DNA from 3 places in the Devosia sp. FJ2-5-3 genome. Region 3 is predicted to be linked to each of the others. Evidence: predicted binding sites of a transcription regulator. Region 3 holds the regulator's gene; each other region holds the start of a gene.
The links. The regulator PhoB, encoded in region 3, activates phosphate uptake and scavenging genes when phosphate is short. The targets are predictions, from matches to a motif close to TGTCATNNANCTGTCAT.
Positions count from the first base shown of each region.

Region 1: a site for PhoB is predicted at 7,459-7,475, ahead of N0P34_RS08005 (PhoX family phosphatase). Genes of this name have one in related genera too.
Region 2: a site for PhoB is predicted at 9,326-9,342, ahead of phnD (phosphate/phosphite/phosphonate ABC transporter substrate-binding protein). Genes of this name have one in related genera too.

Region 1 is NZ_CP104007.1:1,672,456-1,683,150, forward strand. Features, by position in the region: gene N0P34_RS07970 (nitrite/sulfite reductase) at 1-961, shown strand, start outside; gene N0P34_RS07975 (phosphoadenylyl-sulfate reductase) at 1,141-2,415, shown strand; gene N0P34_RS07980 (NAD(P)/FAD-dependent oxidoreductase) at 2,559-3,584, shown strand; gene N0P34_RS07985 (2Fe-2S iron-sulfur cluster-binding protein) at 3,752-4,072, shown strand; gene N0P34_RS07990 (EAL domain-containing protein) at 4,153-4,914, shown strand; gene N0P34_RS07995 (TIGR01620 family protein) at 4,915-5,925, opposite strand; gene N0P34_RS08000 (YcjX family protein) at 5,922-7,373, opposite strand; gene N0P34_RS08005 (PhoX family phosphatase) at 7,535-9,517, shown strand; gene metA (homoserine O-succinyltransferase) at 9,562-10,470, opposite strand; gene N0P34_RS08015 (ATPase) at 10,536-10,695, opposite strand, start outside.
Region 2 is NZ_CP104007.1:1,872,367-1,883,061, forward strand. Features, by position in the region: gene N0P34_RS08995 (NAD(P)/FAD-dependent oxidoreductase) at 1-532, opposite strand, end outside; gene N0P34_RS09000 (cupin domain-containing protein) at 830-1,390, opposite strand; gene N0P34_RS09005 (NAD-dependent epimerase/dehydratase family protein) at 1,548-2,528, opposite strand; gene N0P34_RS09010 (TetR/AcrR family transcriptional regulator) at 2,533-3,099, opposite strand; gene N0P34_RS09015 (hypothetical protein) at 3,310-3,465, shown strand; gene rsgA (ribosome small subunit-dependent GTPase A) at 3,528-4,514, shown strand; gene N0P34_RS09025 (LuxR C-terminal-related transcriptional regulator) at 4,532-5,674, opposite strand; gene N0P34_RS09030 (hypothetical protein) at 5,836-6,093, shown strand; gene N0P34_RS09035 (sensor histidine kinase N-terminal domain-containing protein) at 6,267-8,633, opposite strand; gene N0P34_RS09040 (response regulator transcription factor) at 8,630-9,316, opposite strand; gene phnD (phosphate/phosphite/phosphonate ABC transporter substrate-binding protein) at 9,472-10,422, shown strand; gene N0P34_RS09050 (iron ABC transporter permease) at 10,486-10,695, shown strand, end outside.
Region 3 is NZ_CP104007.1:1,357,252-1,367,946, reverse strand. Features, by position in the region: gene N0P34_RS06595 (substrate-binding domain-containing protein) at 1-576, shown strand, start outside; gene pstC (phosphate ABC transporter permease subunit PstC) at 652-2,031, shown strand; gene pstA (phosphate ABC transporter permease PstA) at 2,028-3,392, shown strand; gene pstB (phosphate ABC transporter ATP-binding protein PstB) at 3,473-4,267, shown strand; gene phoU (phosphate signaling complex protein PhoU) at 4,288-4,992, shown strand; gene phoB (phosphate regulon transcriptional regulator PhoB) at 5,110-5,811, shown strand; gene arsC (arsenate reductase (glutaredoxin)) at 5,811-6,239, shown strand; gene N0P34_RS06560 (MFS transporter) at 6,478-8,109, opposite strand; gene N0P34_RS06555 (PLP-dependent aminotransferase family protein) at 8,232-9,578, opposite strand; gene N0P34_RS06550 (PLP-dependent aminotransferase family protein) at 10,067-10,695, shown strand, end outside.

The DNA.
Region 1 (10,695 bases), 320 kb from region 3:
CATGCGGGTCTACAACCGCTATGGTCGCCGGGATAACAAGTACAAGGCGCGCATCAAGATTCTCGTCCATGAAGAGGGTCTTGAAAGCATCAAGGGGCAGGTGGAAGCCGAGTTTGCCGAAGTGCGCGGTGGCGTTCTGACCCTGCCGCAGGAAGAACTCGACCGGATCACCGCCTATTTCGCGCCACCCGATTTCGCCGACCGCTCCGGCGACAAAATCGACGTGGCCTATCAGTCGATCATCGACCCCGCCTATGGCCGGTGGCTCGATAATAATCTCCATCCGCACCGCGTGACCGGCTACGCATCGGTTACGGTTTCACTCAAGCCCATCGGCGGTGCACCGGGCGACGCCACCGACGTCCAGATGGACGTGGTTGCGGACCTCGCGGAAAAATACTCCCACGACGAGCTGCGCGTCACCCACGAGCAGAACCTCGTTCTGCCGCATGTCGCCATCGCCGATCTGCGGGCGGTGTATGACGTTCTGGTTGCCAATGGCTTGGCCGAGGGCAACAACAATCTCATCACCGACATGATCTGCTGCCCAGGTCTGGACTTCTGCGCTCTGGCCAATGCCCGCTCGATCCCGATCGCGCAGGAAATCTCCAAGGCCTTTGCCGCGCCCGAACGGCAGAAGGAAATCGGCGATCTCAAGATCAAGATTTCCGGCTGCATCAATGCCTGCGGCCACCACCATGTCGGCCATATCGGCATTCTGGGCGTCGAGAAGAAGGGCGGCGAGCTCTATCAGATCACGCTCGGCGGAGACGCCACCGAGAACGCTGCCGTGGGCAAGATCATCGGCCCCGGCTTCGAGGCTGAGCGCGTACCTGCCGCGATCGAAAAGCTCGTTGATTTCTACATCGCCAATCGGACGAGTGCCGAAGAACCCTTCCTCGCCGCCTATCGCCGCCTCGGCGAAGCCCCGTTCAAGGAGGCACTGTATGGTGCAGCCTGATGCCTCTTTCACCTCTCCCCTGAGGGGAGAGGTCGACGCTCTTGCGTCGGGTGAGGGGTTCAGCGCTGTCCTGTGCGCGGTGCTCTTCCCCGACACCGAACCCCTCACCCCGACCCTCTCCCTTCAGGGGCGAGGGGGCGATAGATTCGCTCGTTCCGCTCCTCTTTGGGAGACTCTCCATGGCCTTGCCTAAACTCGCCCCCGTGCCGGTGGCCAATGACAAGCTCCGTGCGCTTGGCATCCTGGCGCTCAACGGCATGTTCGACGAAATGGACGCTGTCGGCGTGCTGCGCTATGCGGTGGCCGAAGTCTTGCCGGGCGATCTGGCCATCGTGTCGTCCTTCGGCGCTGACTCGGCGGTGCTGCTGCACATGGTCGCCCAGGTCGATCCGTCCATGCCGGTCTATTTCCTCGAGACGGGCAAGCATTTCGCCGAGACGCTGGACTATGTCGAGACGCTGAAAAAGCAGTTCGGCCTCATCAATGTCCACGGCATCCATCCCGATCCGGCCGATATCAAGCGCTTCGATCCGCATGGCGATCTGTGGGAAACGGATCCCGACAGCTGCTGCCATATCCGCAAGACCGAGCCGCTGGAGCCGATCACCGAGCAATATGGTGGCTGGGTGACGGGCCGGAAGCGCTACCAGACCAAGGAGCGCGGCGTGCTGCCGCATTTCGAATTGACCAGCGATGATCGCATCAAGGTCAATCCGCTGGCCTATTTCTCCGATGCCGACGTCGTCGAATATCGGCAGAAGCACAACTTGCCCGAGCACCCGCTCTATGCCAAAGGCTACAAGTCCATTGGCTGCGCCCCCTGCACCTCGATCGTTGCCGAGGGCGAGGATCCGCGCGCCGGACGGTGGCGCGGCCTCAACAAGAAGGAATGCGGCATCCATTATGATTTCAGTGGAGCGATCGCCAATCCGATGACTGCCGCAAACCGCCATACGCTGTGGAAAGATGGCGCCTTCATCGCCGATCCATTCAAGGATTGGGAAGAGGGCACCAACCCGTCGGAAGCGCGCTACGTGCACGTGCCCCTGGCCGTGTTCCTTGCCAATCACGCCGAATTCCTCGCCAATCCCCACCCGCTGGGGCTTGTTGTCGCGCCGGGCGAGAAGATCGAGGACGCTGCCGACGACCTCTCCCGCTTTGTCTCGATCGCCATCAAATTCCCGGCCTTCAGTGATGGCAGAGGTTATTCGACGGCGCGCCTGCTCGCTGAACGGCTGAAATATGCCGGAGAAATCAGGGCTGTAGGCGATGTCCTTCAGGATCAGATTCCGCTGATGCGGCGCTGCGGCATCAATGCGCTGGTGGTCACCCACGAGCCCACGCGGCAGGCATTGATCGAAAACCGATTGCCAGAAGTGGCCGTATTCTATCAGCCGGTTGGCGTGACGGAAATTCCGTTGGGGACCCGCCCCTTCCTTCGTCGTGTTTCCTAGGCTAAGTGGATAGCACACATCATATTAGTGCCGTGATATCCCGCGTCCGCGGGAACACGCGGTTTCCCTAAACACATATTCCCCTTCTCGCGGGAATGATGCCGGGGCAGTCAGGGCGCCTCGGTTAGCTTGGACATGTAGAAATGAGCACCGAGATCACTACCGACGTCGTCGTTATTGGCGCGGGCCCCTGCGGGCTGTTCGCCGCATTCGAACTCGGGCTGCTCGATCTCAAATGCCACTTCATCGATATTCTCGATCGTCCGGGCGGCCAGTGCGCCGAGCTCTATCCGGAAAAGCCGATCTATGACATTCCGGGCTTCCCGATCGTGACCGGGCAGCAGCTGACCGACAATCTCATGGCGCAGATCGCGCCCTTTGCGCCCGAATTTCACTATTCGCGCATGGTCAATACCATCGAGAAGCTGGAAGACGGCTCGTTCCGCCTCGAGACCGATGCGGATGAGATTTTCTACGCCAAGGTCGTAGTGATCGCCGCCGGTGGCGGTTCGTTCCAGCCCAAGCGCCCACCAGTGGCCGATATCGAACCCTATGAAAACAAGTCGGTGTTCTACGCCGTCCGCAAGATCGAAGACTTCCGCGGGCAGGATGTCGTCATCGTCGGCGGCGGCGATTCCGCGCTCGACTGGACGCTGAACCTCCAGCCGATCGTGCGCACGCTGACGCTGGTCCATCGCCGCGACGCCTTCAAGGCGGCTCCGGCTTCGGTGAACAAGATGAAGGAGTTGGTGGCCGAAGGTAAGGTCAATTTCCAGCTCGGCCAGATCGCCAAGCTCGACGGTGAGAACGGCCAGATCCACCACGTCCACCTCACCACCGAGGCCGGCGATCTCTCGATTCCCGCCACGCGCCTCTTGCCCTTCTTCGGTCTCACCATGAAGCTCGGCCCGGTCGCCGATTGGGGGCTCGAACTCAACGACAACACCATCGTCGTCGACACCGAAAAGTTCGAGACCTCGGTCCCCGGCATCTTTGCCATCGGCGACATCAACTATTATCCGGGCAAGCTCAAGCTGATCCTCTCCGGCTTCCATGAGGCTGCCCTCATGGCCCAGGCCGCCAAGAAGATCATCTCGCCCGATGAGCGTGTGGTGTTCCAGTACACCACCAGCTCGACCAAGCTGCAGAAGAAGCTCGGCGTCGCTTAAGGGCTGATACAATCACGGTGTCATCCCCGCGCAAGCGGGGACCTCCGTTTCCATAAAACAGGGGGTTCCCGCCTGCGCGGGAATGACCTGGCGTGTGGGGCTGTGCTGCGCTCTTGCGCGGCTGGCCCATTGGGCGTTATTCACGGCCCGCTGTTGAGGAGCGACCCATGAAAATTACCGTTACCGACCAGGCAGGCGAAGTGCACGAGCTCGAAGGGCTCGAGGGCTGGCGCGTCATGGAGGTCATTCGCGACTGGGGCCTCAACATCAAGGCCGAATGCGGCGGGGCGCTGAGCTGCGCCACCTGCCATTGCTATGTGGATAGCGACTGGCTCGACGCGGTGGGCGCCCCCAGCGACGAAGAAGAGGACATGCTCGACAGCGTCGGCGACGTGAAGCCGAACTCGCGCCTCTCCTGCCAGATACTCTGCTCGGATGCTCTCGACGGCCTCAGGCTGACCCTCGCCCCCAGCGCCGCCAAGGACTGACGCCAGCGTTGGCGATGCTTTAAGGCCTATGCGGCAGGATAGGGAAGTTTCCCTTATACTTCCGTAACATAGGTTAGTCCATGAGTGCCGTTTCGTGCCAAGGCTGCAAAGATGCGGCGCCGTTTCCGATTGCCTTCACCATGGCGTTTCATCCCATAGTGGATGTGGTCCAGGGCGAAATCTGGGGCTACGAGGCGTTGGTTCGGGGCGTGGACGGGCAGGGCGCTGGCGCGGTGCTTGCCGCCGTCACCGAAGCGAACCGCTATGTGTTCGACCAGGCCTGCCGGGTCAAGGCGATCGAACTGGCCGGCGCGCATCTGCCGGCCTCATCCACCGCTCGCCTGTCGATAAATTTCATGCCCAATGCGGTCTATGAGCCCAAGGCATGCATTCGCGCCACCCTGGCGGCAGCGGCGCGCACCCAGTTCAATCCGCAGCGCCTGATGTTCGAGTTCACCGAGAACGAGCGCATGGCGGATGTGGCTCATGTCGCCAATATCGTGGCTGAATACAAGCGCATGGGCTTCCTCACCGCGCTCGATGATTTCGGCGCCGGCTATGCCGGGCTCGGCCTGCTGGCCAAATTCCAGCCCGACCTCATCAAGATCGACATGGAATTGCTGCGCGGCATCGACACCTCCGCGGCGCGTCGGCACATCATCGGCGCCATCGTCACCATGGCGCGGGAAATGGGCGTGGTCGTGCTGGCCGAAGGCGTCGAGACGGAAGCAGAGCTGACCGCGCTCCGCCAGGCCGATATTTCGCTGTTCCAGGGCTATTATTTTGCCCGGCCCCGGGTCGAAACCTTCGACAAATTCGAAGGGCTCAGCCAGGCAGCCTGATCATTTGGCGACGTCCTGTGTCACCTTGACCAGTTCGGGAATAAAATCCCGGACGGTCGGTTGGGGGAGCGCGTCGAAGGGCAGGGGACGGACGACGCGCATGGCGGCAATGCCGACGCGAACCGTCATCAGGCCATTGACGACGCCCTCGCCCAATCGCGCGGAGAGCTTTGCCGCCAAGCCCTGGCCCACGAGCTGCTCCACGACGCCATCGGTGAGCACGAGGCCGCCTGTGACGGCCAGATGCGTCAGCACGGACCCAGCGAGCCTCCAGAACCCGAAAAAGCCTGGGCGGGCTCCGTAGAGGGCCGCAATCGCCCCCGCAAGCCGTACGCTTTCGTAGATGACGAAGGCAATGTCGATGAGAGCCCGGGGCGAGACGGCCGTCACCAGGGCCACGCGGCGCGCCGAGGCCGCCGTCAGCGATTTGGCGCGGGCGTCCAGCTGGGCCATGAGATTGCGCTCGGCGAGGGTAATGACTTCGGTCCCGTCGAAGAGATTGGGGAGGTGCCGGTTCACCTCGTCCCGGGCGCGGGCAAGATCGGCGCGGCCGGCATAGACGCCATCGAGATGGCTCACCACCGCTCCGGCCAATTTGCGGTCATTCTCGAGGCTGGCCTTGGTGGCGTCAGCCTTGAGCGCATCGAGCACGCGCAGGCGGCGCAGCGCCAGGAATTCTCGAAACACGAGCGCCGCCACGGCGACGACGAATGCGCCAAGCACACCAAGGCCGATCCAGCCGAGATATTCATTGCTGGCAAAGAGGTCCCGGATCAGCCGGTCCGCGGCAAGGCCCAGCCCGGCGGAAACGAGAATGCCACCCGTCGTCCAGGCGATCCTGCCGATCCAGCTCATACGCCGGGGTGGTGGAGTGATCAGTTGGGGATCGAGTTCGGGCTCGAACGCCGTCTCGACGATTTCTGCGCGGTCGGGCGTGAAGGCGCGGGGAGCGCGCATCGGTTCGGCGGATTGCGCGCTCGGGGTAATGGTGTGGGCAACAGGGCGCTTCATGCCATCCAGTCTCCGATGAGATAGTCGAGCGCCCGGTCGAGCCTGATATGGGGCAGGACAGGGTCGCCGGAAGCGTTGCGCTCGAGCTTTTGCGGCGGCGCGAAGCGCAAGAAATTCAGCTCGACGGGGCTGCCATCCTCGAACAATGAATCCGGCCTTGCCGGCAAGTCACCGGGAAACAAGGCAATTTCGGTCTTGCCGTCATAAGTGGTGTCGCCCAATTCCTCTCCGGCGATCGGCGTGCCGATCAGGGTTGCCAGCGTCTCGCCGCCCTCGCGGATCGTGCCCTCGCTGGTCGCCCTTATGCCGGCCATGGCGATGGATTTGGTCTCGGTTCCCGCAAAGCGGGCGCGCTTGGTTGCATCGGCAACGAGGCGATTGAGAATGGCTTCGAGCTTGTCGTGGCTCGTGTGATGGACGTGATCGGCCTTGGTGGCGGCAAAGAGTATCCGGTCGATCCGTCGCGTGAAGGGCCGCAGCAGCGGATTGGCCTCCCCCTGACGGAAGCAGGCGAGCACGGCGGTCAGCGCGGTTTCGAGATCGCTGACGGCGCCGGGACCGGCATTGAGCGCCCGCAACGTATCCACCAGCACCACCTGCCGGTCGAGCCGGGCGAAATGGTCACGGAAGAAGGGGCGGACGATCCGGTCCTTATAGGCCTCGTAGCGCTGTTCCAGCATACGATAGAGGCTGTTGCGCGGGATGTCACCAGCTGGCAGAGGCAGGGGCGCGAAGGTCAGCGCCGGCGAGCCCTCGAGGTCTCCCGGCAGCAGGAACCGACCCGGCGGCAGGGTTTCGAGTGCTCCGTGCTCGCGGCTGCGGCGGAGATAGGTGGTGAACGCCCCGGCCAGATGCTCGGCCAGAATGTCGGTGGCCTGGCCCTTCACATCGGTCTTGTCGAGTTCGCCCAGAAAATCAGCCGCTTCGGACAGATGGCTGGGCAGATTGGCGCGGGCGAGCGCGTCCTTGCTCCATTCGGCAAAGGTGAGGCCGAGCAGGGGCAGGTCGAGCAGCCATTCGCCGGGATAGTCGACGATGTCGAGATTGAGCGTTGTCGGTCCGCGCATGCCCGACCACCATTTGGCCGACTGGAATTTGAGGACGAGGCGCAATTGGGAAATGCGTCGCGTGCCCTCCGGCCACTCGGGCGGGTTGCCGGTCAGCGTCGCAAGATGCTGCTCATAGGCAAAGCGGGGAATGGTAGCGTCGGGATATTCGGCCAGCCGCGCCCCGATGAAGCGCCCCTCGGCCAGGGGCGTAAAGCCGGGCAGGCGGCCCTGGGTCAGCAGATTGTGCACCAGCGCGGTGATGAAGATGGTCTTGCCGGCCCGGCTCAGCCCCGTCACGCCGAGGCGCAGCGTGGGCGTGAACACTCCCGTGGCGCTGTCGGCAAGATTGGAGAGGGCAATGCCCAGTTCGTCGGTCAGGGTGGTCGGCGGCTGTGGCAAGGCATTGTCCCCATTCGTCCCTGCAAGGTAGGGAGCGGGGCGCGGTTTGCAAAGAGGTGTCAAGTTCATACAATTGTCGCGTCCCTGTAGTGGAGGCGTCATCCTCCCCTTCTATTCCCGCTCCGACCGGCCCTCCCGGGCCCGCTGTTGAGGAGCGATCGATGAACGACCAGACCCCCATCTTCAAGACGTCACAGCTCGAGGCCGCCGATGCCGAGCCGCGCAATCTGTCGGGCAACCCGACCATGGGCGAGCTGATCAGTGTCCGTTTCTCGCGCCGCGGTTTCCTCAAGGGCTCGCTGGCGGTTTCTGCCATTGCCGCCACGGTCAGCCCGCTGGCGCTCCTGACGGCGGGCGAAGCGAAGGCGGCGGGTGCTTCGGCCTTTTCGTTCACTGAAGTCGAGGCCGGGGTCGACGCGACCCATCACGTGGCCGAGGGCTATGACGCCGATATTCTGCTGCGCTGGGGCGACGGGCTGTTCGCCGACGCGCCAGAGTTCGACCCCGCCAACCAGACCGCTGCCGCCCAGGCCCGACAGTTCGGCTACAACAATGACTATGTCGGCTATATCCCCCTCGATGGCTCGAGCGAACATGGCCTGCTTGTGGTCAACCACGAATACACCAATCCGCACCTGATGTTCCCGGGCCTCGTCACGCTGGCCGAGGGCACGATCACCATGAACCCGCTCAGCAAGGAGCAGGTCGATATCGAGCTCATGGCCCATGGCGGCACGATCGTCGAAATCCGCAAGGACCAGGGCAAGTGGCAGGTGGTCAGGGACGGCCAGTATAATCGCCGCATCACCGCCGAAACGGAGATGGAAGTGCGCGGTCCGGCGGCCGGGCACGACCGGCTCAAGACCAATGCGGATCCGACCGGCACCAGGGTTTTCGGCACGCTGAACAATTGTGCCGGCGGCGTCACGCCTTGGGGCACCTACATCATGGCCGAGGAGAATTTTCACGGCTATTTCGGCGGCGAATTGCCTGCCGACCATCCCGAAGCGGCCAATTACGAGCGCCTTGGCCTGCCCGAAGGGTCCTATGAATGGGCGGCCTTCTATGACCGGTTCGACGTTTCCAAGGAGCCCAACGAGCCCAACCGTTTCGGCTATATCGTCGAAGTCGACCCGATGGATCCCAACTCGGTTCCGAAAAAGCGCACGGCGCTGGGCCGTTTCAAGCATGAGGGCGCCGAGTCCATCGTCAGCAAGGATGGCCGCGTGGTCTTCTATCTCGGCGACGACGAACGCTTCGACTATGTCTACAAATTCGTGACGGCCGGGACCTTCAACCCCGACAACCGCGCCGCCAATATGGACCTGCTCGATGACGGCACGCTCTATGTCGCAAAGTTCGACGCGGATGGCTCCATGGAATGGCTGCCGCTCGTCCACGGCGAGGGACCGCTGACGGAAGCGAACGGCTTTGCCAGCCAGGCCGATATCGTCATCGAGACACGCCGCGCCGCCGATCTCCTCGGCGCCACAAAGATGGACCGCCCTGAAGACGTCGAGCCGAACGCCAGCAATGGCAAGGTCTATGTCATGCTGACCAACAATACCCGTCGCGAGGCGGATCAGGTCGATGCGGCCAACCCGACGGCCAAGAACGCCTTCGGCCATATCATCGAGATCGCCGAGCGCGATGGTGACTTTGCCGCCACGAGCGGCAGCTGGGAAATCCTGCTCAAATGCGGAGATCCCTCGATTGCCGAAGTCGGGGCAAGTTTTTCGACCGATACGACCGCCAATGGCTGGTTCGGCATGCCGGACAATTGCGCGGTCGACAGCGATGGCCGCCTCTGGGTCTCAACCGATGGCAACAACCCCTCGGCCACCGGCCGCACGGATGGTCTGTGGGCGGTGGATACGGAAGGGGAGGCACGTGCAACCTCCAAGCTCTTCTTCCGCGTGCCGGTTGGCGCTGAAATGTGCGGCCCGGTCTTTACCGATGATGGGGAGACCTTGTTCCTCGCCGTGCAGCATCCAGGCGATGGCGGCGACGATTGGGAAGGGTTCGGGCGTCCGTCCTATTACGAAGACCTCTCCACCCGCTGGCCGGATTTCGATCCCGCCATGCCGGTTCGCCCCTCCGTGGTCGTGGTGACCAGGCAGGGTGGCGGCAAGATCGCCGTCTGAGCCTTTGGCTGAAAAGCGAAGGGGCCGCTGCAGCGGCCCCTTTTTTATTGCCCGATCTCGTTCAGATCGTATGGCGTCGTCTGGTAGATCTCGTTGATCCAGTTCTGGAACAACAGATGCGCGTGGCTGCGCCAGCGATTTTCCGGCTCGACGGCGGGGTTGTCGCCCGGGAACAGATTGACCGGCAGCTTGGGGCTGAGGCCCGCCTGGACGTCGCGGTCATATTCGTCGGCGAGCGAGCGGTTGTCATATTCGAGATGGTTGAGAAAATAGACGGCCTTGCCCGCCCGGTCGCCCAGCATGCAGAGCCCGATATCGCTGTCGACCAAAACGTCGAGATCATCACCCACGCTCGTGCGGTCGATGTCGTTATAGCGCGAGACCGGGATCATCGGGCTGTCGGACATGCCGCGCAGGAATGGCGAGCGCGAATTGACGATGCGGTGGCGGAAGACGCCGAAGGCCTTTTCCTCCATGCGGTGGCGCCGGACGCCGTGGAAATGGTGCAGTGCGGCCTGGGCGCCCCAGCAGATGAACATGGTGTGGTGCACATTGGTGCGCGTCCACGCCATGATTTCGAGCATCTCGTTCCAGTAGCGAACGTCCTCGAAGGGGATATGCGCAATGGGCGCGCCGGTGACGATAAAGCCGTCGAACTTGCGTTCGCGCACCTCTTCCCAGGTCTGGTAGAAGGAGTTGAGATACTCCTCAGAGGTGTGCTTGGACTGGTGCTCGGTGATCCGCACGAGGCTGAGATTGACCTGTAGCGGGGTGGCGCCAATCAGCCGCGAAAACTGCGTCTCGGTCCGCTCCTTATTGGGCATCAGGTTCAGCAGGCCGATTTCGAGCGGGCGGATGTCCTGCCGCGAAGCGCGGCTGGAATCCATGACATTGACGCCCTCTTCTTCGAGCGTCTTGCGGGCAGGCAGATTGTCGGGAATGCGAATAGGCATGTTGGCCTCACAAACGGGCAACGAAAAAACCGAATAGCGAACAGGCGCGTCCCCAATGGGGCGCGCTAACGCATTCGCTTCTCGATGGCCGACGCGACCAGGTCGGTGAACTCGTCGCCATCGCGGACCGTCGCCAGATCCGACGCGTCTATCGTATAGCCGAAATTGTCGGCCAGCGCCTGGTAGCGGGGCAGGCGGTTGTGCAACAGGGCCTCAAACCCCCAG
Region 2 (10,695 bases), 520 kb from region 3:
CGGACATGCCATCGCGAACCCGCGTCAATTCAACGAGGCCGCCGTCAGTCAAATTGATCGCGGTGATCTCACTGCCGTTTTCGACCGGAAGGTCCAGCACTCGCCGGTACCACAGCAGATAGTCCATCCACATCAATCGCGGCACGAGGTGCATTTCTTCGAATGCCGCCGCGCCATATTGCGCTTCGAACCAGGCGCGGAAGGTCAGAGCCGGAATGCCGAGCGCCGTTCCGGCGGCTTCCTTGCGCGTGCGCAGCGTTTCCATTCGTGCCGAAGTGACCCACGGCCCCTCCCGGCCCTCCATGGCCTTGTCGAAGATCTGCACATTGGCGATGCCGATATTGCGGAGGGCTGCGCAGGACACGAGGCCGAGCATGCCGCCGCCGACAATGGCAACATCGAGTATCCTGGCGCCATTCTCTACTCGAGCGGGAACCCAGTGCTTCGCCGGCAGCGCGAGCCAAACCAGCTCCTGGCGAAGGCGTGTTTCGAGGGCTTGCAGCCGGGAATGGGAGTCGGGGAGAATGTGCATTGCGATTTCTAGTATGCATATTTTGCATTTTCATCGCGACATTATGTTCAGAATGAATTTTCTGACTGTGATGTCGGGAACGAAAATTCGTTCCCGTTGCGCGCCCTGGAGGGTGGCGGGCAGCGTGACCGGGGCGGGGCGATTGGTTGCGGGACAAGCTGATCGCGCGCGGGCGGCGGTTCTGCGCGCCAAGCCGAGCGCGGAACGGGGGTTTTGGCTGCCAGCCGGGCCCCATTATGCCCCGACGGCCCGCCTTATTTGGTGACTGCCCGACTTTTGTTGCGGATGCGCCGCCCCTTATTGGCTCGCGTCATCAAGGCTGTCCCGAAAATCGTTCCAGCCGGCGTCGACGGAGGAGGGGGCTTCGCTCCAGTCCCTCATCGGCTGGCCGGTAGCGGGATCACGGGCGGGTATCGGCAGCATCATGATGCGTTTGACCGCTGCCCGGCGTCCGGCTTCGTCAAGCGACGCGACCGGCATATTGTCCCAGTCTCGCCCGTCGGGATAGCCGCCCACCATCATGATGTCGTCGGAATGGTCGACCATGGCATGGGAAACACCCGCCGGCAGCACGATCACGTCGCCGGCCTCCACCCGGGCCTTTATTCCGCCATCGCCGAACAGCTCGACATCCATCCAGCCCCGCGCGCAGCCAAGACATTCATGCGTGGTCGAATGAAAATGCGGGTAGGTATAGACGCCGGGATAACGCCAATTGTTGAGCCAGCCATTGTTCTTGAACAAGGCGATCAACTGGTCTTCGCCACCGCCAGGCAGGGCGCCGCGATGGATCAAGAGGGGGAAACGGCTATTGGGCAGAAGTCCTACCGGCTTTGACCAGTGCTGTTCGGTCTTCATCCTAATCCTCCTTGCGCTTTCCCCAGGCGCTACCGTCGGGACGATAGGAAGACTGTACTGCATGAACGCGCCCGTACAAGTGCAGTGTTTGGCAGAAAATCGGGGATGGCTGGTCTAGGGCATACAGCCGAGTGTTCAGGGTGCGCGCGAGAGGTGATCAGCCGGAGGTTGCGCCAGCTGTCTGATATTGACGCAAGCCCTGGGCGATCGAGGTTTTTCCGACATAGCCGAGGTCTTGACGGGCGGCGGCGTCGCTGGTGCTGAATTCGCGGCCGATCATGCGCACCATCGATCGCGACAGGGGCGGATCTTCGGCTCGGCACCTCATGGCCCAGACCATTTCCATCATTTTGCCCACGATGAACGCCAGTCCATATGGCATCGAACGGAGCGTCTCCACCGAGAGCCCCTGAAGGCCGGCAATCATGGCGATGAACTCCCGGAAGGTCAGTTTTTCCTGGTCGTTCACGAAGTAGGCGCGACCGCCAATTCCGCGATCGAGGGCGCATTCTATGGCTTCGACGACGTTGTCGACGTGGCAGGTGGCGTAGGCGTAGTCGCCGCGGTTGATGAAGGCGAACTGTCCCGACGCGATCGCCGCCGGAAGCTCCCGGGTCCACATGTCGCCCGGTCCCCAGATGCCGGGGGGACGGATTGCGATCGTCCGAAAGCCGGGCTGACCGGCGCCCAGCACCAGTTCCTCGGCCTGAGCCTTGCTGGCGAGATAGGCCGAAAAGCTGTCGGGATGGGCAGGGGCGCTTTCATCGGCGCCACGCACCGGCGAGCCGCGATCATCCATAATGATGCCGGCGGCGCTGACATAGATCAGCTTCTTTGCGCCGGCCGTCCTGGCCGCCCCGATGAGCGCGGCCGTGCCATCGACATTGGTGCGGAAATAGGGCTTGCGCGGGCCGGCAAAGCGAAAATGGGCGGCCGCGTGCACAACGGCATCGATGGGCGGCAATGCAAGAGACTGGCTTTCGAGGTCGCCCTCGACCGGCTTGGCGCCCATCGCGGCTAATATGCCTTGCGATGATGGTGATCGGGCCAGCGCGTAGACTTCGTGGCCCGAGGCGGCCATGCGGGCGATTATGCGCGTGCCAAGGAAACCGGTGCCGCCGGTAACAAGGATCCTCATGATCTCAGTCCTTCTTTTCAGAATGGATTATCGCCTGCATGGCGCGGTCACGCAGATCGTCGACGATGGCGGGATCGGGCGGCGTCGCTCCGCGCTGGTGCGCCGTCACATGGAGGAGGGACGCCGCGTTCGCGGACGCCCAGGCAAGATCCGCTGCAGCCTCGACTGGCAACGCAAGGCGCCCTTCGGCCTGGACCGCGCCAACCCGCGCGAGAAGGAGGTCATAGGCCTTCCGTGCCGCGGGGATTTCGGCACCCAGCAAAAAGCGGCTCATCATCGCGACGTAGAGCCGGGGTCTGGCCGCAGCAAAGCGGACATAATTGTCCCAGCCCTCGCGCAGGGCCGTTTCGGGGTCAGTCGACTGCGTGGCGGCCAGCTTGCCCGCAAGGAACTGCGCAAACGCCTCTTCCATGGCGGCGCTGAGCAGGCCGTCGGCATTGCCGAAGTGATGATAAAGGGTCGGGGCCGTGACCTTGGCGATGACGCAGACCGCTCGGGTGGAAAATTGAGCTTCGCCATCCTGTTCCAGGACCTGCAAGGCGGCAGCGACAAGGGTTTCGCGTGTTTTCATTCTCAACGTATAGCACTGTTACCACCGTGTATATAGCGGTGCTATAGGTTTGCGTGAGCGGCATGCCAGAAGAAAAAGCGGATCGGATCCGACCGCACCCTGCTTGCGTTTCCATTGGAGCTCCCGCGCCATAGCAGTGCTTCAGACCACGGCGGAGCTTGCATTCTGCGGCGATTGAGCAGAGGAACAGATTTCAAGATTTGAGGCAAAATGGCACGCAAACCCAACTACGACTTCGAGCGCAGAGAGCGCGAGCGGCTCAAGAAGCAAAAGAACGAGGAGCGCGCCCGGGCAAAAGTGGCACCTGCGGCGGACGACGATGTCGCCAGCGATGCAGCCGATCAGCCCCCCGGCGAGGAAGGCTAGGTGCGTTTCCGCGGCAGTCGTGCATATGGGGCGCTCGAGCATGGTCTCTGGAGGTCGGAGTGATGGCGTTTCCGATAGACCAGTCCTTTGAGCGACTGCGGCCCCTCGGTTGGCAGAGCTTTTTCCAGGAGCAGTTGAGCGAGGATGATCTCGCGCTGTCCCCCCTGCGTATCGACGCTGTCCACCGGGCGCGGATGACGGCACTGTCCGGTCAGGAACAAGTCGAAGTCGGGCTGCCGCCGCGCTCGGATACGTCCGAATATGCGGTCGGCGATTGGGTGCTGGCGGATCCGCTTACGCGCGTGCTGTCGCGCCGGCTGGAGAGGAAGGCCCTGCTCCAGCGTCCCGGAGATGGGCAAAGGCCGACACAGCTCGTGGCCGCGAATGTCGACACCCTGTTTATCGTGGGGTCTTGCAATGCCGACTTCAACCTGGCCCGCCTCGAGCGCTATCTGGCATTCGCCAACGATGCCGGCACCGAGCCCGTCGTCGTCTTGACCAAAGCCGATATGGCGGACGGCGCGCAGGAGTATCAACGACAGGCCGCCGCCCTGCAGCGGGGGCTGGCCGTGGTGACCATCAATGCGCGCTCGGAAGAGGCGGTGGACACCCTCAAGCCATGGTGCGGGGCAGGGGCGACCGTTGCGCTGGTGGGATCGTCCGGCGTTGGCAAGTCGACACTGGTCAATACGTTGGTGGGCAAGGGCTGGCGGCAGCCGCAATTGACCGGGAGTGTTCGCGAGGGCGATTCCAAGGGGCGGCATACCACGACGTCGCGCTCCCTCCACGCAATGACCGGTGGCGGCTGGGTGATCGATACGCCGGGGGTCAGAAGCCTGCATCTCAAAGATGTCGGCGAGGGTCTCGACATCCTTTTTGCCGAGATCACCGAGCTGACACCGCAGTGCAAGTTCCGCAATTGCACGCATGACCATGAACCCGGTTGCGCGGTTCTTGCTGCCGTCGCCAACGGCAGTCTCGATCCCGACCGGCTGGACCGATGGCGCAAGCTTCAGGCCGAGAGCAATAGCGGCAAGCGCAGCCGCTGATTCTTCGCTCTCGGGGGTCACCAAACCGGCAGTTTGAGCGACGAGGCCAAGGCAACGAGCTCGGCCTGACGGTGGCAACCGGTCTTGGCGAACACTTGCAGCAAATGAGTCTTTATCGTGCTCTGGGCCGCGCCGGTTTCGGCCGCGATTTGCCCGGGCGACACTCCTGCCGATATCCGTTCGAATACCCTAGCCTCTGCCGGCGTCAGATCAAACAGGGCCGCGATCTCGAGTTCGGGCCAAAGGGGAGATTGGCGGGATGGCGCAATGAAGATGGCCGCGTCGGCCGCGACGCTGACAGTTGGGCGCAATTGCCCCGAGCGGAGGGGCAGGACGTGAAAAACATGTGTTTCATCCCCCAGCCGCAAGGGAACGCCGAAGCCATTCGGTCCAAGCGATTTCTCATCCATCGCGGCCTTGGTCACGGCCCGCGAAAGCGCCGCGGTGGCCCCGGGGGACGGCACCGATAACCGGCCATTGATCGCAGTCACCGGCGCGCCCATGGAGAGCATCCGTCGAGCGACCTGATTGGCGTGAATGACCTTGAGGCTGGCATCGGTCATGACCACGCCCACGGACAACGCATCCACCACGCTCTGGAACATGTCCGACTTGATGGAGCCGATATCCAGCAAGCGCGATATCGCAACGGATCGCTGCAGATGGGGAAGCAAGAGGCGGGCGAGCGAGAGATCTCGCTCGGTAACCGGGCCGGCATCGCGATGGCGGCCGAACGCTATGGTGCCCATGGCGGCCCCATCGCGGGCAAGTCCCACCCCCATGACATCAATCATTCCGCGCGGTCGCGTCCACTCGACATAGATGCGGCTGGCCTCGGTGAGCCCTTCCTTGTGCTTCTCGGACATCAGGGCAGGCTGGTTGGGGTCATAGGTGAGGAGCTTGCCAATCCCGCCCCACTGCTCCAGCGCCTCGGCGCCGTAGCCATGCAGCTTTTCGAGCCAATGCTGCTCGATGCCGGTGGTGTAAAGCAGCAGAATGTCGCCTGAGGGGTAGCTGCGCAGATTGAGCGCCGCGCTCTTGAAGTTCATCGCATCGCAAAGGGCCGCCAATGTCCGCGGCCACTCGTTGGGATCGATGGCGCAGTCATAGATCGATGCCACCAGGTCCGACATTGCCTCCACGGCAATTGCTTGCTCCATTCCGTCCTCCGGAGCTCACAGAACTTGAATTCATTCGAGGAGCTCCACCAAACGGTGGAGGTGTCATAGCGCCCAGGGTGATCCACTTGAGAACGCCAACCAGTGACAGGCAACAACGCTACTCACTCAGAGTTCGGCGCTTTCGCAATGGAGAGGGTATCATGGACTACTCTTTACTTCTAGCGTACGGCCTGGCCGTCGATCTCGACGGCTTTCGCGGTAGTGGTGACCTTGACGGGCTGAGCGACCGCATGCTGTGGGATATCGGCTACAAGCGTGTCGGCGGTCGCGTGGTCGAGGATGTAGCGCCGTTCGACGAACCTGTCGTTGAGCAGCGCAGCCGGTCGTGGTCGTGGTTGATGTTTGGGCGAAACCTGTTCGCGCACAAGGTTTCGAGCCCTCCCGCGAAACTCGCCTGACAAGAACCGGCCTTTGCCCCGGACATTGTGGGCCCCCTCCCTGCCATGGAAGGGAGGCGGCCCTTTGCCACAGCACGCCGGAGCGATCTCGAGCTGCCTTTGCGTCTTGAGCAGAGGCACTATTCGTGGTGATCAGAAATGCACCGGTGACCGACCAGAGCCAGGGGCCGCGACTATTGCGTGACCAACTGGAACCAGGTGTCCAGGAACCGCGTGCGTTTCATGGCGTCGAGATAGACCAGGAGTTCGGGTCCAAGCTCGACACGCTGCAGATTGGTGGGCGTTGCGTCCGATAGTTGTCCCACAAGGGCTCTTTGGCCATCTGGACCAAGGAGTGCGTCGATGGCGATGCCCGCCAAATCGGGGCGCTTGGCCGTCGCGGGAATGAGCGCCACCCAGGGCAGGGCGAGTGCATAATCAGCCGGGATGACGATCTTTATGGTCGGATCGGCTTCAGAGTAGACGCGGGCCACCGAGAGCGGGACATTGTAGGCAAGGTCGATCTTGCCCTCACGCAGCGCGACCAGCATTTCGTCGGGTGTGTCGTAGATGCGGGCGGCCGCTGCGCCAAACGCCCGCGCCACGCGCCAGAACAGGGGCGAGCGCAGGGAATCCTGTGCGGCCAATGTGTAGCTCAACTCGTCTATGCCGATATTGACCAGCCCGGCCCGCATCGACAGGCGCTCGGCATTGGTTTCGAGCAAGCGCGCCAGTGCGAGGCGGCTTTGCGGGATCTCGGTGGCGGTGAACGCGTCGCTTCGGAACACGAACACCGCCGGCTCCGAAGCGATGGCGAAGACCTCATTGCGCCAATGCGACACCTCTGCGGAACCGGGATCGCTCTGGGGGTAATTCGGGTAACCGTGCCCTTCATTGGCCAGCCACACCGCCATGTCCGGCGCCGGCAGGATCACGAGGTCGGGCGCCGGCTGGGCGCCGGTCTGAATGCGTGACGCGATCTGGCGCGGACGCGCCTGAACATAGTCAGCGCTCAGCCCTGTCCTCGACAGCAGATCGAGCGCCGCCGACATGCGGGAGGGCTCGACCGGTCCCATGATTTCGATCCGCGATGCACTCTGGGCCCAAGTGGGGTGTGGCTGCAGACCCATGCCGAACACCAGAGGCGCAAGCAGGAGCGTCAGCCCCAGCGCTGCCCGATTTGGTGATGGCTTGCGCGGTAGTGTGGCCGTCACGACCAGGCCACCACCGGGCCGGTCCTTGAGTGAAATCGTGCCATGGGACGCGCGGATCACGGCGTCGACGATGGCGAGGCCAAGGCCCGATCCTGGCCCGAACTCGTCGCCGCGCACGAAACGCTCGAAGACGCGCGTCCGCATTTCAGGGGGGATGCCCGGCCCGCGATCGGCAATTACGAGGTCAACACTGGATCTGTGGCGCACGAGGCTCACCTCCACCGGCCCCTGGCTGTGGACGAGGGCATTCTCGATGAGATTGCGCACCATTTCGCGGGCGGCCACCGGGTCACACTCCACGAGTACGCGCTGATCGGGCAGATCAGAGGTTATCCGCATGGCGAGAGCGTCGTCCCTCGCCTCGAGGCGATCGACGGCCTCCCGCACCAGCGCCACGAAATCCACGGGTTCGCTGGCCTGTGTTTCCAGCCGGTGCAGCACGGTGGCGTCGCTCAGCAACTGGTTGGCCAGCACTGTGGCGCCCACTGCATTGGCATGGATGCGCTCGATCCGGTCGCGCAATGGACCGGCGGGGGCCTCCTCCACAGCGATTTGGGCGAGCGCACGAAGCGCCGTGAGGGGCGTGCGCAATTGATGGGCCGCATCGGCGGTGACCCGCTTCAGGCCGGTCAGCGCTGAATCCAGCCGCTCCATGAATTCATTGAGCGTGGACACCAGGGCCTGCGCTTCGCGTGGCACGGCGCCGGTGATGGGGCCAAGATCGGACGGTGCTCGCCGACGGATCGCCCTTTCCACCGCACGCAATGGCACGAAGGCCTGGCGAACACTGAGGCCGATGAGCAGGAAAGCCAGAGTGGCGACGGCGATCGCGGGGAAGACGGCGTTGAATGTCAGCTGGCGCGAGAGTTCCTCGCGCGCTTCGCGGGTTTCACCCACCACTATGTCCACCCAGCCGCCTTCGAGGCCACCCATTCCGGCGTGGTAGCGGGCGACTGACGCAATGCGGACCGGTGCGCCACGATAGGTGCTGTCCACCAGTCGCATGTCCGGGCCGACTGCCGGCGGCAGGTCTAGCCCGAGGAGGGGCGAGCCGGTGACAACCGAGCCATCGGGGGCAGCGATCTTGTAGAAGATGCGATTGAGCTTCGAGGTCCCAAGGATGGCAAAGGCCGCGTAGGGAATGTCGACGGCAAATTGGCCGCCATCCTGGATTTCGATCGTATCGGCAATCGACAGCGCCGCGGCGCTGAGAACACGGTCAAAGGCCTCGTCGGCGGCCCGTTGGCCGAGATGTTGCGCCATCGCGAAGAGGACCAGCCCGATTAACGAGAACAACAGGGCGGCGCTGATGAGGATGCGCTGCTGGATAGACGCCGTGTGGCTCATCGGGGCGTCGCAGGCGTCGTTGCAAGCCCGATCTGGTAGCCGACCCCACGCTGGGTGACGATTTCGATGCCGCTATCTTCCAGCTTTCGCCTGAGGCGCGACACCAATAGCTCGATGGCATTGGGTGAGCCCTGATCGTCGTGACCGAACAGGCGCAGCACAAGCTGCTCCTTGCTGACCGGATTGCCGAAATTGGCGACCAGCAGTTCCAGCAGTTCGAATTCCCGCTTGCCGAGATCGACCGGCTGGCCATCGAGCGAAGCGGCGCGGGCACCCAGATCGACCCGCAACGGGCCATGCACGTTGATCGACTGGCTGACCCCGTTCCTGCGTCGGATCACAGCGCGAATTCGGGCCGTCAATTCGAGCAGATCGAACGGCTTTACCAGGTAATCGTCAGCGCCGAGGTCGAGCAGGCTGACCTTGTCGGCGACCTGATTGCGGGCCGTAATGACGAGCACGGGGGTCGGCGTCCTGGCCTCGCGCATGGATTGCAGGATGGCGAAACCATCCTTGCCCGGAAGGTTGATATCGAGCACGACAAGGTCATAGCTGCCGCTCACAGCGAAGTCCTCGCCGCTCAAGCCATCGCTGGCGCGGTCGACCTTGTAGCCTTCGCGGGCGAGCTTGGCCGCGATAGCGTCGCCAATGTCGCGGGAGTCTTCGATAAGGAGGATGCGCATTCTTGCGAAGTGACAGGATTATGACAGCCAAAACAGAATATAGAATTGCTCGAAATCGGCAAGGTCGGAAATCACATCAAGATGATTCCGGCCCTGTCGCCGGAGGTATCTGCAACATGTTCTGGAAATTAACCTGCATTGCGGGAGGCGTATTATTGTCTTCTTCTGCAGTTCTGGCCGAAGAATGTCAGAAGACGCTCGAACTCTCTGCAGAATTCTGCGACAACAATTCAGATTTAGTTGCAGACCTTCCGCTGGACCAAGCAAAGTGGCGCACGCCCAAGACGCTGGTCTGGGCTTATACTCCCATCGAAGATCCAGCCGTCTATGCCAGCGTGTTCAAGCCGCTGACCAATCACCTGGAGCAATGTCTCGATCGCCAGGTGGTCTATTACCCGGTTCAGTCCAACACCGCTCAGATCGATGCGATGAAGACCGGGCGCCTGCATTTTGCCGGATTTGCTACCGGTCCCACGAGCGTTGCGGTCAATGAGGCCGGTGCAGTTCCTTTCGCGGGCAAGGGCGTGGGCGACGTGTTGCGCGGCTATGAATTGATCGCCGTTGTCGCCGCCGGCAGTCCCTATCAGCTTCTGGAAGACCTCAAGGGAAAACGCGTGGCCCATGTCTCGCCGTCTTCCAATTCGGGAAATCTTGCACCGCGCGCGCTTTTCCCCGCCGAGGGCCTCGAGCCGGGCATCGACTATGTGCCGGTGATGTCCGGCGGGCATGACAAGTCGATCCAGGGCGTTATTGCCGGTGACTATGAGATGGCCGCCGTCGCCTCCGATGTGCTGGAGCGGATGATCGAGCGCGGTCTCGTCCGGCGTGACGATATTCGCGTCATCTATACCAGCCCCACCTTTCCCACCTCGTCCTTTGCCCATGCGCATGATCTGGCACCCGAGCTGGCCGAGGCCCTGAAAGCGTGTTTCTTCAGCTTCCGCTTTACCGACGAAATGCGGGAGGAATTTCACGGTGACGAGCAATTCGTGCCGATTTCGTATGCGCGGGACTGGGCGGTCGTGAATGCCGTCGCGCGCCAATCGGCCGGGCCGGGCACCGTAGTCGATCCGCCCGAGGACGAGGGGCAAGCCGCCCCACACTAGCGCTCACTGAACCCAGAAATGTCCATGTGCCGGCTGCGCCCCTGCGCGGCCAAGGGAAGCTTTTTGCGAGTTTTTGCCGTGACCCAAACCAATGCATCAACCCTTGCGCCAACCGGCGAGGCGCCACGAAAAGGCGGAATCGGACCATTTGTCTACGCCCTGCGCATTGCCACCGCCGAGCCTACGGCCATGGTCGGGCTGCTGGTTCTGGCCCTGTTTGCCTATCTCATCGCCGCGCCCATCGTCGTGCTGCTCAGTGATGCGGTTCGCGTG
Region 3 (10,695 bases):
GCACTCGTCGACAATCCCTACACCTCCTGGGACCAGATCGACCCGTCCCTGCCGGCCCAGCCGATCGCGCTGGCCATCCCCGGCTCCAATCACGGCACTCGCGAAGTCTTCCAGGAACGCGTCGTCACCCCCGGCGCTGAAGCAGCCGAGCTGCCCGAAGGCCTCTCCGACGAGGAAATCGAGGCCGTCGAAACCACCTTCCGCCAGGATGTCGTGGTCGAGATCGCCGGTGACTACACCGAGACCCTCGCGCGCCTCACCGCCAATCCGAATACGGTCGGCGTCTTCGGCCTCTCCTTCTACGACCAGAACCGCGACACGCTGAAGGTCGCAACCGTCGATGGCGTCTCGCCCTCGCTCGAAACCGTTGCCTCGGGCGAATATCCGGTCAGCCGCCCGCTGTTCTTCTACGTCAAGGGCCAGCACATCGGCACCATTCCGGGCCTCGCCGAATTCACCGAATACTTCCTCTCCGAGGGCGTTTCGGGCACGGGCGGCATCCTCGAATCCGCTGGCCTCATCCCTCAGCCGGCCGAAAAGTCCGCTGAAGTCCTCGCCGCCTTCCAGGCCCAGTAAAACCAATCCTGCGGGTCGCATCGCCTCCGGTGCGGCCCGCATCTCCTCCCGTGTCAGCCAGGAAAACCTGACAAAGTGAACACAACGATCGCTGCCGGTCTGCTCCTCGTTCTTCTTGGCCTGGCTTACCACCTTGGCTGGTCGAAAAGCCGCGCTCTTGTCACGTCCGACGGGCAGCGGGTCCATTCCCGCCCGCACTATCATGGCGCCCTCGTTGCGCTCTGGACGCTCATTCCCGCGCTGCTCGTCCTGGCGATTTGGGCTTTCTTCTCGCCGGGCGTCACCCACTGGTTCACCGTCTCCCAGCTCCCGGCCGATGTCGTCGCCAGCCTCGACCAGCTGGGCCTCAACGCCCAGCTCCAGCGCATCCGCGACATCGCCTCCGGCTTCGGCGTTACCGGCGAGATCCAGCCATTCGAACAGGCTGCCGGAAACAATCTAGGGCGGTTCCAGCTCCTCAGCTTCCTCATCATGATCGGCGCTGCGGCGGGCCTCGGCATTCTGGGCCTGACCTTCGCCCGCAAGCGCATCAGTCCGCGCCTTCGCGCCCGCAATGAGGTCGAGCGCGCCATTTCCCTGGCGCTGATCGCCTGTTCGGCCGTCGCCATCCTCACCACTCTGGGCATCGTCGCCTCGCTGGTCACCGAAGCCTTCCGCTTCTTCACCTTTGTCAGCCCGGCCGACTTCTTCTTCGGCACCGTCTGGGCCCCAAAATTCTCCTCCACCGGCGCCGGTGACGCCGGCCAATATGGCCTCCTGCCGCTCTTGACCGGCACGCTGATGATCTCGGCCATCGCCATGCTGGTCGCCGTGCCGATCGGGCTGATGACCGCCATCTATCTCAGCCAATATGCGCACCGGTCGGTCCGCGCCGTGGTCAAGCCGATCGTCGAAATTCTCGCCGGCATCCCCACCATCGTCTATGGCTTCTTCGCCCTCGTCACGGTTGGCCCGTTCCTGCGCAATCTCGGCGATGCCATCGGCCTTTCGATCAGCGCCACCAGCGCGCTGACGGCGGGCCTCGTCATGGGCGTGATGATCATCCCCTTCATCTCCTCGCTCTCGGATGACATTCTCAACCAGGTGCCGCGCACTCTGCGCGATGGCGCCTATGGCCTGGGCGCGACCCAGTCCGAAACCATCCGCAATGTGCTGCTGCCCGCGGCCCTGCCCGGCATTGTCGGCGCCTTCCTCCTCGCCGTCAGCCGCGCCATCGGCGAAACCATGATCGTGGTTCTGGCCGCCGGCAATGCGCCGATCCTCCGCGGCAATCCGCTTGAGCCGGTCTCGACCATCACCGTTTCCATCGTCAACCAGCTGACCGGAGATACCGATTTCACCGGTCCCCAGTCGCTGGTCGCCTTTGCCCTGGGCCTCACGCTCTTCGTGATGACCCTCTGCCTCAACATCGTTGCCCTCTACATCGTCCGCCGCTTCCGGGAGCAGTATGAATGACCGACCAGTCCTACAGCGCTCCCGCTGACGCCGTCGCCCGCCGCGCCGCTGTTCGCGCCGGTCTCAAGCGCCGTCATCTGGGCGAACGCATCTTCCGCGTTTCGGGCATTGTCGCCATCGTCCTGGCGCTGGGCTTTGTGGCCATGCTGTTCACCGATGTGCTGCGCAAGGGCATCCCCGCCTTTACCCAGGCCAACATCACGCTCGATGTCACCTTCGATCCCGAGGTGATCAAGGTCGATCCGGCCCCGGTGCGGACCGAAGGCCAGTCCGACGCCGAATACCGCGCTGCCCGCCTCGGCTGGGAGCGGCAGGTTGCCATGCTCAACTGGAACCGCATCATCGAGGCCTCCCTGCGCGCCGCCGTGCCGGAAGGCTTTGAGATCGACAGCCGCCAGATCCTCACCATTCCCGAGACCGACGCCCGCCACCGCGTCCGCGAGATCTTCGTCAACGATCCCTCCGTGCTCGGCCAGACCCGCACTGTGACCCTGCTCGCCTCGGCCAATACCGACAATTGGGCCAAGGGCAATATCAACCGCGATTTGGGCGACGCCCAGCAACAGCTGTCCGCCCCCGCCCGCACCCTCATCGATGCCTTCGAGCAGGAGGGCATCATCACCCAGGGCTTTGCCTGGTCGCTCTTCACCAATGTCGACAGCCGCTCCTCCCCGGCGGCCGCAGGCCTGCTTGGTGCGCTCATGGGCTCGCTTTGGATGATGCTGATCGTCGTCGTCCTCGCCGTGCCCATCGGGGTCGGCAGCGCCATCTATCTCGAGGAATTCGCGCCAAAATCGCGCTTCACCGACCTCATCGAGGTCAACATCAACAATCTCGCCGCCGTGCCGTCCATCGTCTTCGGCCTGCTCGGCGCGGCGGTGTTCATCAACTGGTTCCACCTGCCGCTTTCCGCGCCGCTGGCGGGTGGGCTGGTGCTGACGCTGATGACCCTGCCCACCATCATCATCGCCACCCGCGCCGCCCTGCGCGGCGTCTCCCCGGCCCTGCGCCAGGCAGCCCTGGGCATGGGCGCCAGCCGCACGCAGATGGTGTTCCACCACGTGCTGCCGGTCACCTTCCCATCCATCCTCACCGCCACCATTATCGGCGTGGCGCAGGCCCTGGGCGAAACTGCCCCGCTTCTTCTCATCGGCATGAACGCCTTCGTCGCCGCCGTGCCCGCCACCCCGGTCGAACAGGCCACCGCCCTCCCGGTCCAGATTTTCCTCTGGCAGGCCAATGAAAACCGCAATTTCTTCGAGGCCCGCACCTCCGCCGCCATCATGGTGCTGCTCGCCTTCATGATCACGCTCAATGCCATCGCCATTTTCCTGCGCTCGCGCCTCGAAAAGCGCGCTTAAGGAGATCCCGCAAAATGGATATGCTCGCCGGTAAGGTAAAGATGACCACCCAGACCCTGGACGCTGCCATGGACGCTGCAATGAACCCCGCCGCCAATCCTGCCGCGCTGATCGAGCATCCGATCCGCCTCACCGCCCGCGACGTCACCGTTCACTACGGCGCCAAGCAGGCCCTGCACGGCATTTCCATCGACATCCCCGATCGCGCCGTCACCGCCTTCATCGGCCCCTCGGGCTGCGGCAAATCCACCTTCCTGCGCTGCATCAACCGCATGAACGACACCATCGAGGGCGCCAAGGTCGGCGGCCGCATCGAACTCGACGGCGAGGACATCTACGCCCCCGATCTCGACGTGGTCGAACTGCGCGCCCGCGTCGGCATGGTGTTCCAGAAGCCCAATCCCTTCCCCAAGTCGATCTACGACAATGTCGCCTATGGCCCGCGCATCCATGGCCTCGCGCGCAACAAGACCGATCTCGACGAGATCGTCGTCAATTCCCTGCGCAAGGCCGGACTTTTCGAAGAGGTCAAGGATCGCCTCGCCGAGCCCGGCACCGGCCTTTCCGGCGGCCAGCAGCAGCGCCTCTGCATTGCCCGCGCCATCGCCGTCGGCCCCGAAGTCATCCTCATGGACGAGCCCTGCTCGGCCCTCGACCCGATCGCCACCGCCATCATCGAAGAGCTGATCGACGAGCTGCGCACCAATTACACCATCGTCATCGTCACCCACTCCATGCAGCAGGCGGCCCGCGTCAGCCAGAAGACCGCCTTCTTCCACCTGGGCAATCTCATCGAGAAGGGTGACACCGAAGACATCTTCACCAATCCGGTGAACAAGCAGACCCAGGACTACATCATGGGCCGCATCGGCTGATCGCGGAACAGGAGCCATTCATGTCCAACGCCGAACATATCGTCACCGCCTATAGCGAGGAGCTTCTCACCCTCGCCCAGTCCATCGCCGAAATGGGGGGCCTCGTCGAGGCCGCCATCGAGAACGGCACCAAGGCCCTCATCACCCTCGACCGGGAACTGGCCGACCTCACCATCATCGCCGACCAGCGCATCGACGAGATGCAGCGCCGGATCGACGACATGGCTGTGTCCATGATCGCCCGCCGCCAGCCCATGGCCTCCGATTTGCGCGCCATCATCACCGCCATCCACGTCGCCAACGATCTCGAGCGCGTCGGCGACATGGCCAAGCAACTGGCCCGCCGCTCGCTCAAGCTCGAGGGCATCAGCCTCCAGCCCTCGTTCTATAACGGGGTGAAAAACATGAAGGCGCTGGTCCTCCGCCAGGTCAAGGACGCGCTCGACGCCTATGCCAATCGCGATGCGGGCGGCGCCGTCGAGGTCTGCAATCGCGATGACGAGGTCGATGCCCTGCACACTTCGCTCTTCCGCGAATTGCTGACCTATATGATGGAAGATCCGCGCAACATCACCACCTGCACCCATCTTCTCTTCTGCGCCAAGAATATCGAGCGCATCGGCGATCACGCCACCAACATTGCCGAACGCGCCTATTACCTGGCCACCGGCAAGCAGCTGACCGCCGAAGTCCAGCAACTCCAGCGCCAGCAGATCAAGATCTGACGAGACGCACAGCTCTCTCATCCACCTCCCCCTTGAAGGGGGAGGAAGGGAGGGGGTGAGGCCCCAAACGCCGACTACACGGCTCCTTCACCCGAGCCCGAACGACGGAGCACCTCCATGCCCGCGACAATTCTCGTTGTCGAAGACGAAGGCGATATCGCCATTCTCCTGCGCTACAATCTCGAAGCCGAAGGGTTTCGCGTGGTCACGGCCGAAAGTGGCGACGAGGCCCAGCAGGCCATTGCCGAAAAACTGCCCGACCTCATCCTCCTCGACTGGATGCTCCCTGAAGTATCCGGCATCGAGCTCTGCCGTCGCCTGCGCGCCCGCGAGGAAACCGCCCGCGTGCCGATCATCATGCTGACAGCCCGGGGCGAGGAAGAAGAACGCGTGCGGGGCCTCGCCACCGGCGCCGACGATTATGTCGTCAAACCCTTCTCGGTTCCCGAGCTTCTGGCGCGCATCCACGCCCTCCTCCGCCGCGCCAATCCCAATCTGGTCACCGCATCGCTCAAGGTCGGCGATCTCGAACTCGACCGCACCACCCACCGCGTCAGCCGCGCCAATCGCGATATCCATCTCGGCCCCACCGAATATCGCCTGCTCGAATATCTGATGCGCCATCCCGGCCGCGTCTATTCGCGCGAACAGCTCCTCGACGGCGTCTGGGGCAATGATGTCTATGTCGACGAGCGTACGGTCGACGTCCATATCGGTCGCCTCCGCCGCGCCATCAATCGCGGCCGCGAAGCCGATCCCATCCGCACCGTGCGGGGCGCCGGCTATGCTTTCGACGAACGGTTCGGCCAGGCGGCCTGATCATGATCACCATCTATCACAACCCCGATTGCGGCACCTCGCGCAATACGCTCGCCATGATCGTCCAGAGCGGCGAGCCTCTCCAAATCATCGACTACCGCACCAGCCCGCCCGACGAAGCGCGCCTCCGCTGGATGATCGCCGAGGCGGGCCTCTCGGTCCGCGACGCCCTCCGCAAGAAAGACACGCCCTATGAGGCGCTGGGCCTCGGCGATCCAGCCCTCACCGACGACGACCTGATCGCCGCCATGTTGGCCCACCCCATCCTCATCAACCGCCCCTTCGTTATCTCCCCCAGGGGCGTCCGCCTCTGCCGCCCCTCCGAACTGGTCCTCGACCTCCTCGAAAACCCCGACATCGGCCCCTTCACCAAGGAAGACGGCGAAATCATCATCGACGCCGACGGGCGGCGCTCATCCGCCAAATGACCACGCTCGGCCCTCGCCTCCCTCCCCTTATGGGGAGCGTCCCATCGGCCTGAGTTTGCGCTAGAAGCTTGAGGGCCACCGGCCGATCCCTCCCCCTCCCAGGGGGAGGTTAGGTGGGGGTCCGTTCGGCACTCGACGCTGCAAACCCATCCGCCTCCCTCCCCCTTGTGGGGAGGGAACGAGGGTGGGGGGCCTTGTTTGTCACCCTAGGCCGCAACCATCCTGAAACCCCCGCCGCCTAAGGCCCAACCTCCGGGGTATCGCGCAGCGGCGTCGTATCGTTGAGCGGCACGGTCTGGCGTTCGATCATGCGATGCACCATCGGATTGCCTTCGCCCCGGTGCAACGCCCGCAATTGGTCGATATTGTCCGCATCGGCCTTGGTGCGCCGCATATTGTGCCGGACATAGTCGATCCAGGTCGGCACGTGGTAGCTTTCGACCCACAATTCGGGATGTTCCAAATCACGCAGCAGCGACCATTGCCGCGCCCCGTCTCGCATGCGGATACGGCGTCGCTCGCTCATCAGCCCCAAAAAGCGCGGAATATCCTCCTGGGCGATGTGATAATCGATCATCACCATGATCGGCCCGCTGCGCGGCCTGAGATCGAGCCGCAGCAGGGGTTCGTTGAAGGTGTCGAGCGGGTTGAGGTCGCGGTCGTCGAACTGCGGCAGGGCCAGGCGGAACCCCACCAGCATGCAGAGGATCAGCACCACGCTTGCCGAGGCCAGCGCCCAGTCCGGCCCGATGCTGTCCGCTGCCGCGCCCCAGAGCCAGCTGCCCGCCGCCATGCCGCCAAAGGTGGCAGTCTGGTAGAGCGAGAGCGCCCGCCCCACCACCCAGCGCGGTGAGGAGAGCTGGATCGAGACGTTGAACAGCGACAGCGCCAGAACCCAGCAGGCGCCGGCCGGCAACAACGCCAGATGGCTGAGGATGGGATCGCGGCTAAAGCCGAGCGTCACGCAGGCAATGGCAAAGCCAAGGCATGCCATGCGCACGATGGCTTCATTGCTGAAGCGTTGGCGCACGCGCCCATTGAGGAAGGCGCCGATGATAGCACCCAGCCCGAAACAACCGAGCAGCGTGCCATAGACCATGGCCCCGCCGCCGACGAATTCGCTGGCCACCGACGGCAACAGCGCCAGCACCACGATGGCCGCAACGCCGAAGAGGAAGCCGCGGAACAGCACGGTCAGCAGATTGGGCGACAGCGACACATAGCGAATGCCCGCCCACATGGCCCGCCCCAGCGTCTCGCGCGGCAGCCGCGCCGGGACGCGGTTGGGCTTCCAGCGCCAAAGCGCCCCGATCAGCGCCAGATAGGAAACCGCATTGATGGCGAAAGCCGCGCTGGCCCCTGCAAAGGCAACGATGAGCCCGCCCACTGCCGGGCCGACGCTTCGCATCATGTTGAAACCCATGGCATTGAGCGTCACCGCACCCGGCAGCTCATCCCTGGGCACGAGATCGCCCATCGAGGCCTGCCAGGATGGGTTGAACAGCGCCGATCCGCAGCCGATGAGAAAGGTGAAGGTCAACAGCAGCCAGGGATTGAGGAGGCCCATGAAGGCGAAGACGGCCAGCACCAGCGACACCAGCGCCATGCCCGACTGGGCGATCAGCATCACTGTGCGCCGGTCGAAATTGTCGGCCAGCGCCCCCGCGGCGATGGAAAACACCATAATCGGCAGCGTCGTCGAGGCCTGCACCAGCGCCACCATATTGTGCGAAGTGGTGAGGGTCGTCATCATCCAGCCCGCCCCGACCGACTGCACCAGCCCGCCAAGATTGGACACCAGCGTCGCCAGCCACAGCAGGCGGAAATGTTCGTGGCGAAATGGCGCCAGTATGGATGGGCGCTCGGACATTGGGCCTCTCAATTCTGCCTCTTGTTTTCATGCGCCATGCCCACTTCCGAGGCAAGGCTGATCGCTTAGGCCGAACCCCGGCCAGCGGCGTTGGTTCCTGCTTCGTGGGCACAAATGTGGCGCTAAACGAGAACCTCCTCGTCCTCCACCAGAAGCCGCGCCAGAATGCGCAATCCTCTTTCCAATTGTCGTCGATTGGGGGGCGCGACAATGCAGAGGCGCAGGCCCCCGACCGGCTCGGGGCCGACCTGCATGGTCGAAGGGGCTCCGAGCCGCAATCCGGCTTCGCTCGCCCGTCGCGCCAATTGCTCGGCCCGCAAGGGATCGAGCGGCAGCCACACATGCGGCGCGCCTGCCGGCATCGGCATGGCCCCGAGACCCAGAATGGTCCGCGTCATCTCGAGCCGCGCCAGCGCCTCGGTGCGCAGCACCGGCAAGACGGCGTCGGCGATCCCGGTCTCGATCATGGCCGCACCCAGTTCGGCCGTCAGCGGCGGCAGGCCCCAGCTCTCCGCCCGCATCCGCCGCCGCACACTGGCCATGAAGGCCGCCGGCGGCGCGATCACCCCCAGCCGGATCAGCGGCGTCAGGCTCTTGGAAAAAGACGTGACGAAGAATGTCCGCTCGGCCACGAGATCGCGATAGAGCGGCCCTGGCTTGGTCGAATAGATCCCGTAAATATCGTCCTCGACGATATAGCCGCCCTTGTCCGCCACCACCCGAGCCAGTTCCGCCCGCCGCGCCGGACCGGTTTCATAGCCCATCGGGTTCTGGCACACCGGGGTCAAATAGACCGCCGCCGGGCCCGTTTCGGCCAGGAGGCGCGCCAGCGCATCGGGCAAGGGCCCTTCGTCGTCCCGCGCCACCGGCAATACCGGCAGGCCGAGAATTCCCGCTGCCGCAATGGCGCCCGGAAAGCTCGCGCCCTCGGTGATCACGGCCCGCACCACATCCTTCAGCGCAGCAAAGGCCAGATGCAGCCCCTGCTGGGCGCCGTTGACCAAAACGATGTCATCGGCCGCCATGGGCGACCGGCGCTGGCCGATCCAATTGGCGACGACGGCCCGCTGCGCCGGCGTGCCGGTAAAATCGACATAGCCGCCATTGGGCAGCAACAGCGCCCGCTCATTGGCCAGCGCGCTGGCCTCGGCCCATTGCCCGGCGCTGACCAGCGGCGGCGGCGCATTGATCGAGAGATCGACAAAGCCCTGCGCCTCCCCGGGCGGCGCCGCTTGCTGGCGCACAAATGTGCCCCGCCCGACTTCGCTGCTCACCACGCCGCGCGCGCTCAACGTGTCGATGGCGCGGGTCACGCTGCCGATGGACACCGACATTTCCCGCGCCAGCGCCCGATGGGTCGGCAGCTTGTCCCCAGCCCGATACCGCCCCTCGGCGATGGCGCGCACGACTGCATTGGCCACGCGCTCATGCACGGCCACGCCGCTCAGTTCGTCGGATTGGCTCGACATTGTATCGCTCATCGCGGAAATTGTATCATATGCATCACTCGACCTTACAGCACGTCTTCACAGGGGTCCACCAATCCGCAGTTCGAGCCCGCCAATGCTAACACTTTGCTAACCAATTCGCGCCCAGTGCGAATGCAAAAAGCGCCTCCGCCCAGCCGGTGACCCGCAACCACCCGCTCAACGGCCCAGTCTGGTGCGTTGTCGCCCACGCGCCGGCAAAACGCCTTTCTGGCCCGGCCGACAGCCCCTACTTCCCTGACAACCACCTCCCCCGCTGATCCCCGGATTTATCCTCGCCACCGCCGACGCTGATACAATTCACCCGTACAAGGATGACATGAGAGGCGAGGCAAAAACCGGCCATCGACGGGCATAAGCAGAAGAAACCGCAGCGAAAACTGGCCATGGCGCCACCATAATGTCAACTATATTGACATAACAATACTTCAGTGATTGTATCGTCCATATTCGCAGAGGGGTGATACAAAATGACCGCCAGCGCCTTCCGTCTTTCCGCCCGCGCCGAAACCGTCAAGGCCTCGGAAATCCGCGAACTGCTCAAGCTTGTCGGCCGCCCCACCATGATTTCCTTTGCCGGCGGCATTCCCGACCCCAGCCTCTTCGCCCTCGGCGATTTCCAGGCGGCGGCCCGCGAAATCTTTGCAGGCCCCGCCAGCGCCCGCGAGGCCCTGCAATATTCGACGACCGAGGGTTTTCTGCCGCTGCGCCAATGGCTTGCCGACTATATGGGCAAAAAGGGCGTCGCCGCCGGTCCGGACAATATCCTCGTCACCTCCGGCTCCCAGCAGGCGCTCGACCTCATCGGCAAGCTCACGCTCGACCAGGGCGACACTGTCCTCGTCTCCCGCCCGTCCTATCTCGGCGCGCTCCAGTGCTTTACGTCCTATGGCGCCCGCTTCGCTGCCCATGATGCACCGCTGGACGTGGCCACCGATCCGGCCAAGCTCCTCTATCTCATACCGGATTTCGCCAATCCCGATGGCCGCACGATGGACCGGGGCGCACGTCTAGCCGCCCTCAGCCGTGCCGAACGGCTCAATGCCCTCATCGTCGAGGACGCCGCCTATACCGATCTGCGCTATGACGGGGCCGACCT